Tolumonas auensis DSM 9187: one gene and its partner. The protein of the gene in region 2 interacts with the protein of the main gene of each other region in a pairwise test. Links are inferred from orthologs where the notes say so. Each region holds a gene or a part of one and is shown on either strand. Other genes may lie near its edges. The genes, in order: TOLA_RS13030 and crp.

The links.
Region 1: the proteins of crp (region 2) and TOLA_RS13030 interact in binary tests that used the Escherichia coli proteins (3 or more experiments, as listed by UniProt). The link is inferred for Tolumonas auensis DSM 9187 from one-to-one orthologs.

What each region holds. Positions count from the first base shown.
Region 1 is NC_012691.1:2,793,892-2,797,138, reverse strand. Bases 315-3,231 are described here. They hold TOLA_RS13030 (YacL family protein), read left to right. Parts: upstream 315-1,547; coding sequence 1,548-1,916; downstream 1,917-3,231. Other genes in these bases: TOLA_RS13020 (Fe(3+) ABC transporter substrate-binding protein), read left to right, coding at 2,670-3,231; glnK (P-II family nitrogen regulator), read left to right, coding at 2,119-2,457; acnB (bifunctional aconitate hydratase 2/2-methylisocitrate dehydratase), read left to right, coding at 315-1,356. Also shown: more of acnB, read left to right, coding at 1-314; more of TOLA_RS13020, read left to right, coding at 3,232-3,247.
Region 2 is NC_012691.1:3,019,336-3,022,648, forward strand. The notes cover bases 302-3,284. They hold crp (cAMP-activated global transcriptional regulator CRP), read left to right. Parts: upstream 302-1,465; coding sequence 1,466-2,104; downstream 2,105-3,284. Other genes in these bases: TOLA_RS14055 (aminotransferase-like domain-containing protein), read left to right, coding at 302-948; TOLA_RS14060 (YheU family protein), read left to right, coding at 958-1,197; TOLA_RS14070 (aspartate aminotransferase family protein), read right to left, coding at 2,208-3,284. In the rest of the region: more of TOLA_RS14055, read left to right, coding at 1-301; more of TOLA_RS14070, read right to left, coding at 3,285-3,313.

The DNA of each region.
Region 1 (3,247 bases), 230 kb from region 2 along the record:
GATACTACCGGCCCGATGACCCGTGACGAGCTGAAAGATCTGGCCTGTCTGGGCTTCTCGGCTGACCTGGTGATGCAGTCTTTCTGTCACACCGCAGCTTATCCGAAGCCGGTTGACGTACAGACTCACCACACGCTGCCAGACTTCATAATGAACCGTGGCGGTGTTGCACTGCGTCCGGGCGATGGTGTTATCCATAGCTGGCTGAACCGCATGCTGCTGCCGGATACTGTTGGTACTGGTGGTGACTCACATACCCGTTTCCCTATCGGTGTTTCTTTCCCGGCGGGCTCTGGTCTGGTGGCGTTTGCTGCTGCGACCGGCGTGATGCCACTGGATATGCCGGAATCTGTGCTGGTGCGCTTCAAAGGCGAACTGCAGCCAGGTATCACCCTGCGTGATCTGGTACATGCAATCCCTTATCAGGCCATTCAGATGGGCTTGCTGACTGTAGAGAAAGCGGGCAAGAAGAACATCTTCTCCGGCCGTATTCTGGAAATCGAAGGTCTGCCAGATCTGAAGGTAGAGCAGGCGTTTGAACTGGCCGACGCCAGTGCCGAGCGTTCTGCTGCCGGCTGTACCATCAAGCTGGATGAGGCGCCAATCGCTGAATACCTGAACTCCAACATCGTGATGCTGAAGTGGATGCTGGCAGAAGGCTATGGCGATAAACGTACTATCGAGCGTCGTATTGCCGGTATGCAGGAGTGGCTGGCGGATCCGAAACTGATGTCAGCCGATGCGGATGCGGAATACGCAGCGATCATTGAAATCGACATGAGCGAAATCAAAGAGCCGATCCTGTGTGCGCCGAACGATCCGGATGATGCGCGTCTGCTGTCGACCGTTGCCGGTGACAAGATCGACGAAGTGTTCATCGGTTCCTGCATGACCAACATCGGTCACTTCCGTGCTGCCGGTAAACTGCTGAACCAGTTCAAAGGCCAGCTGCATACCCGTCTGTGGATTGCACCACCGACCAAGATGGATCGCGATCAGCTGACCGAAGAAGGCTACTACGGTATTTTCGGTCGTGTCGGTGCCCGCATCGAGATCCCGGGCTGTTCACTGTGTATGGGTAACCAGGCACGTGTCGGTGACGGCACCACGGTCGTGTCTACCTCTACACGTAACTTCCCGAACCGTCTGGGTCAGGGCGCGAACGTGTATCTGGCTTCCGCAGAACTGGCTTCTGTGGCGGCGATTCTGGGACGTATTCCAAGCGTGGAAGAGTACCAGTCGTATGCGAAAGAGCTGGATGCGATGGCAGCTGATGTTTACCGCTATCTGAACTTTGATCAGATCGCCAGCTACACCGACAAAGCGGATAAAGTGATCCTGCAAGTACCGGTATAAACATCGATTTACTGCGATATGAAGGGCAAGTCACAGACTTGCCCTTCTTTTTTTAGTTATTTAGTTTGGCTACTTGGAATAAGTTTTCAGCTATTGTTAATAAGTAAGAACTAATCAGGCAAACGCAGTCTGCTGGCAGACTGAATGGTAAAGGGAGTGACCCGTATTGCCGTTGTTCAGGAGCACAATATATGGATCATCAATTTGTCCGGAATACGGATGGCCGTTGCCGGGCCCGTCTGTCAATGGGGCATGAAGCGTTTGGTTTATGGCTGACAGATGAGCTGGGAGCCGATGTCGCCCGTTGTAATGAGTTACTTAAAATAACGGCACGATTACTTCATGGTGGTGATGAGTATACGTTACCGGGCAAGGATTTTTCTCTTCATCTGGATCAGGAAGCCGCGACAGTCAGTGCACGGGAACTGCAATTTGAGACAGAAATTGAAGATAATGAAGCGGGATTAAGTTATTACGACGATGAATTGTTTGCCGCCTGTGGCCTGGATGACTTTGAACAACTATTGCTGGCCTGGCGTGAATTTATCAGCGAGCAATAACAGGCAAACGACCCACAATGACGCCCCTTTTTGGGGCGTTTTTGCAGCAGTGCTGAAGTGAAGTGCACAATTCAACACACCAATATCAGCAGATTGTCAGTTCCTTGCTGTAACTAACTGAAAATTAATAATTTTCAATAGATGGCACAGACATTGAATTGTTTCAGTCAAGCCCAATTAACCAGGGAGTGGGAGTTTAACTATGAAACTTATCAGTGCAATCATTAAACCGTTCAAACTGGATGACGTACGTGAAGCCGTTGCGGCACTTGGCGTGGACGGTATGACCGTGTCCGAAGTGAAAGGGTTTGGTCGTCAGAAAGGCCACACCGAGCTGTATCGTGGTGCTGAATATCAGGTCGATTTTCTGCCAAAGGTAAAACTGGATATCGCTACCTCTGACGACAACGTGGAAAGCATCATTGAAGCCATCAGCAAAGCCGCTTATACCGGTAAAATTGGTGACGGTAAGATTTTCGTGTACGATCTGGCGCACGTAGTGCGTATCCGTACCGGCGAAGTGGATGGTGAAGCCATCTAAGCTTGATTCTGCTTGTTCGTCCAGACATGTTGGGACCTTTATGGTCCCTTTTTTATTGCCTTCTGAAAGCTGTTTTGCATCGCTGTCGTCTTCTTTTTGGTCAAGCCGGACACTGAAGTCAATACAAACGATATTTATTTTCATTTATTTACAAATGATATCCGTTCTCATATCATTATGATAATGATTCTCATTAGTTGGATGGATACGTAATGACAAAAGTAGCGTTGTTGGCTTTACTGGTGGCGGGTTCTGTTCAGGCGGCGGAAGAAATTAATGTTTATTCTGCCCGTCAGGCTTATCTGATTGAGCCTATCGTTCAGGCGTTTGAAAAAGAACAGGGTATCAAAGTGAATCTGGTGTATGCCGAAGATGGTCTGGCAGAGCGTCTGGCCCGTGAAGGGAAACATACGCCGGCTGATCTGGTACTGACGGTCGACATTAGTCGCCTGATGGAACTGGTCGAGCAGGATCTGGTGCAACCTGTTAATAGCCAAACGCTGAACAGTAATATTCCGGCTCAGTACCGTGATCCGGACAACCGCTGGTTTGCCCTGACTACCCGTGTCCGCAATATTTACACCTCTAAAGAGCGTGTCGGCAAGCCAGATGATATTACCTACGAGTCACTGGCTGACGAGAAATACAAAGGTAAGATTTGTACCCGTAGCGGTAAAAACTCTTATAACGTCGCATTGGTTGCTTCGATGATTGCTCATCACGGTGAAGCAAAGGCGGAACAATGGCTGGAAGGGCTGAAGGCCAACCTGGCGCGTAAACCACAGGGCAA
Region 2 (3,313 bases):
TGTCACTGGCTGAGTCAATACGGATTCAGCACAGCTCAACCTGAGCGGTTGTTCTTCAGTTTTGGTGCTCAGAATGGTTTATTACTGAGTCTGATGGCCTGCGGTGCCGTCGGAGAAACCATATTATGTGAAGGACTGACTTATCCGGGGCTCAGCACATTATCGCATTCGTTACGCATTCAGCTGAAAGGGCTGACGATGGATGAGGAAGGTCTTTTGCCACAGGCACTGGAAAAGGCATGTCAGACCGGCAACTACCGGACGTTATATCTCACGCCGACAATTCAGAATCCGACGACTGCGACCATGAGCCTCTCCCGGCGCGAGGAGATCCTGGCACTGTGCGAGCGTTATCAGCTGACGGTCATTGAAGACGATGTCCATGGCCTATTACCGGAAATTCGGCCGCCAGCACTGGTGGAGCTAGCGCCGGAACGCGTCATTCATCTGGGCAGTTTTGCTAAAAACACCAGTGCCGGATTGCGTCTGGGCTACATGCTGGTACCGGCACATTTACATGCGGCCATGTCGATTGCTGTACGTGGTTCCAGCTGGATGATCACGCCACTGATGATTGAGCTGACCTGCCAATGGCTGTTATCCGGACAAGCAGACCGTATGTTACTGCAACAACGGAAAACATTACGGGAACGCGGAGCACTGCTGCGTCATCATTTAGGCCATTATCAGGTACAGTATCAGGAAGGTGGTATGCATGCCTGGTTACCCCTCCCGGCTCACTGGCGTAGTCAGGCCTTTGTGCAGGCAACAAACCAGCATGGTGTCGGTGTCGCGGGGGCCGAGCTGTTTGCTGCCGCGCACTATCCTTCCCCGCAGGCAGTGCGTATTTCCATCAGTCATCCGGCCGATAATATTTCGCTGGATAAAGCATTACGGGTATTGAGACAATTACTGGATAGTGAACCAACTCCCCAATGGGTGATATGAGGTCATGCAATGATAATACCCTGGCAACAACTCCCTGCCGCCACCCTGGATAGCCTGATTGAATCCTTCGTATTACGTGAAGGCACCGATTATGGCGAACAAACATTCTCGCTGGCTGAAAAAGTAGAGCAGGTCCGTCAGCAACTGGAACACGGTGATGTAGTCATCTTATACAGTGAACTGCATGAATCAGTGACGATTGCGCCAAAAGAGGCCATCCAGGTGATCGGGGATGTAACAGAAATTTAAAATATCCCACTCCGGCTGTAACAAGCGGCTTATTTGCATAAGCATCTCTTGTCATTACTTTTTCTGCACCTTATGCTAAGTCGTTATTGCGAGCTTACGTTTAAACTTCGTTCGTTACCGGAAAGGGACGGGCTCGTCACTAAATTTGTGTCATTTTCGCCACAGATCCTGTTTTGATGTTTCGATTGACTCAAAATAGTAAGAAATAAAAAAAGCATGTATCACTCTTCGCAGTGATGCAATGCACAGGCGCTCAAGAGGACAGATAATGGTAATCGGCAAACCGCAAAGCGATCCAACACAGGAATGGTTTCTATCTCACTGCCATATTCATAAATATCCGGCAAAAAGCACACTGATCCATGCCGGTGAAAAAGCAGAAACTTTGTACTACATCATCAAAGGTTCTGTTGCAGTGCTGATCAAAGATGAAGAAGGCAAGGAAATGATTCTGTCTTACCTGAATCAGGGAGACTTTATCGGCGAACTGGGTCTGTTCGATGAAAGCGAAAACCCAACTCGTTCAGCCTGGATCCGCGCTAAAACCTCTTGTGAAGTGGCTGAAATTTCTTACAAGAAATTCCGTCAGTTAATCCAGGTTAACCCTGAAATTCTGATGCGTTTGTCTTCCCAGATGGCGCGTCGCCTGCAGAGCACCAGCCAGAAAGTCGGCAACCTAGCCTTCCTGGATGTAACGGGTCGTATCGCGCAGACATTGCTGAATCTGGCAAAACAGCCTGATGCGATGACTCATCCGGACGGCATGCAGATAAAGATCACCCGTCAGGAAATCGGTCAGATCGTGGGTTGTTCCCGTGAAACTGTGGGCCGTATTCTGAAAATGCTGGAAGATCAGGAACTGATCACCGCACACGGTAAAACAATTGTCGTGTTCGGCACTCGTTAATCCCGGTTAAAGCATACGATCACCATCTCCTTCGGAGGTGGTTTTTGAATGACAGTAAAAAGGCTGCAAACGCAGCCTTTTTTGTCTCTGCCTGAAAGACAGCTTACGCTTTTACCACCTGAGCGACGGCCAGGGTAAAACGACGCATACCTTCGGCGAACTCTTCTGCCGTCAAATTCAGTGCCGGAGCAAAACGCACCACATTTGGGCCAGCCACCAGCACCAGTACGCCCTGCTCAATTCCCGCATCCACAAACGCTTTGGCTTTACCGGCAAAGGCCTCGGTTAATACAGCACCAAGCAGTAAACCCTGACCACGGACTTCACTGAAACAATGATATTCAGCGTTGATCTTTTCCAGTTCAGCACGGAACCAGCCTTCGCGCTCTTTCACACCAGCCAGCATCGCTGGATCATTGATCAGATCAAACGCGGTTTCAGCCACTGCACAGGCCAGCGGGTTCCCACCGAAAGTCGTGCCATGCACACCCGGCTGGAATACCTGAGCAACCGCTTCACGTGTCAGCATCGCCGCAATCGGGAATCCGCCACCCAAAGCTTTGGCAGTCGTCAGAATATCCGGCTCCACACCCATCTGCATATAAGCAAACAGGCTACCGGTACGCCCCATGCCAGTCTGTACTTCGTCAAAAATCAGCAGTGCATTATGTTGATCACACAGCTCGCGAACTGCTTTGGCAAATTCTTTATCGGCTGGTAACACCCCGCCTTCACCCTGCAATGGCTCCATCACCACCGCACAGGTACTGTCAGAAATCAGCTCTTTCAGTGCTGCAATATCATTATAAGGAATATGCTGGATCGCTCCCGGACGCGGGCCAAAGCCATCAGAGTAATGTGACTGACCACCCACGCTCACAGTGAAGAAAGTACGGCCATGGAAACCCTGCAGGAAGGCAATGATCTGGTTTTTCTGCTCGCCGAATTTTTCTTTGGCATAACGACGCGCCAGTTTGAATGCCGCTTCGTTAGCTTCTGCGCCGGAGTTACAGAAAAACGCACGATCAGCAAATGTCGCATCAACCATTTTACGTGCCAGACGCAATGTCGGTTCGTTGGTCATCCAGTTACTGACATGCCACAGACGCTGCCCTTGTTCAGTCAGGGTTTTAACTAAAGCCGGATGACAGTGACCCAGCGCATTGACCGCGATACCACCCGCGAGATCGATATATTCGCGATCCTGTT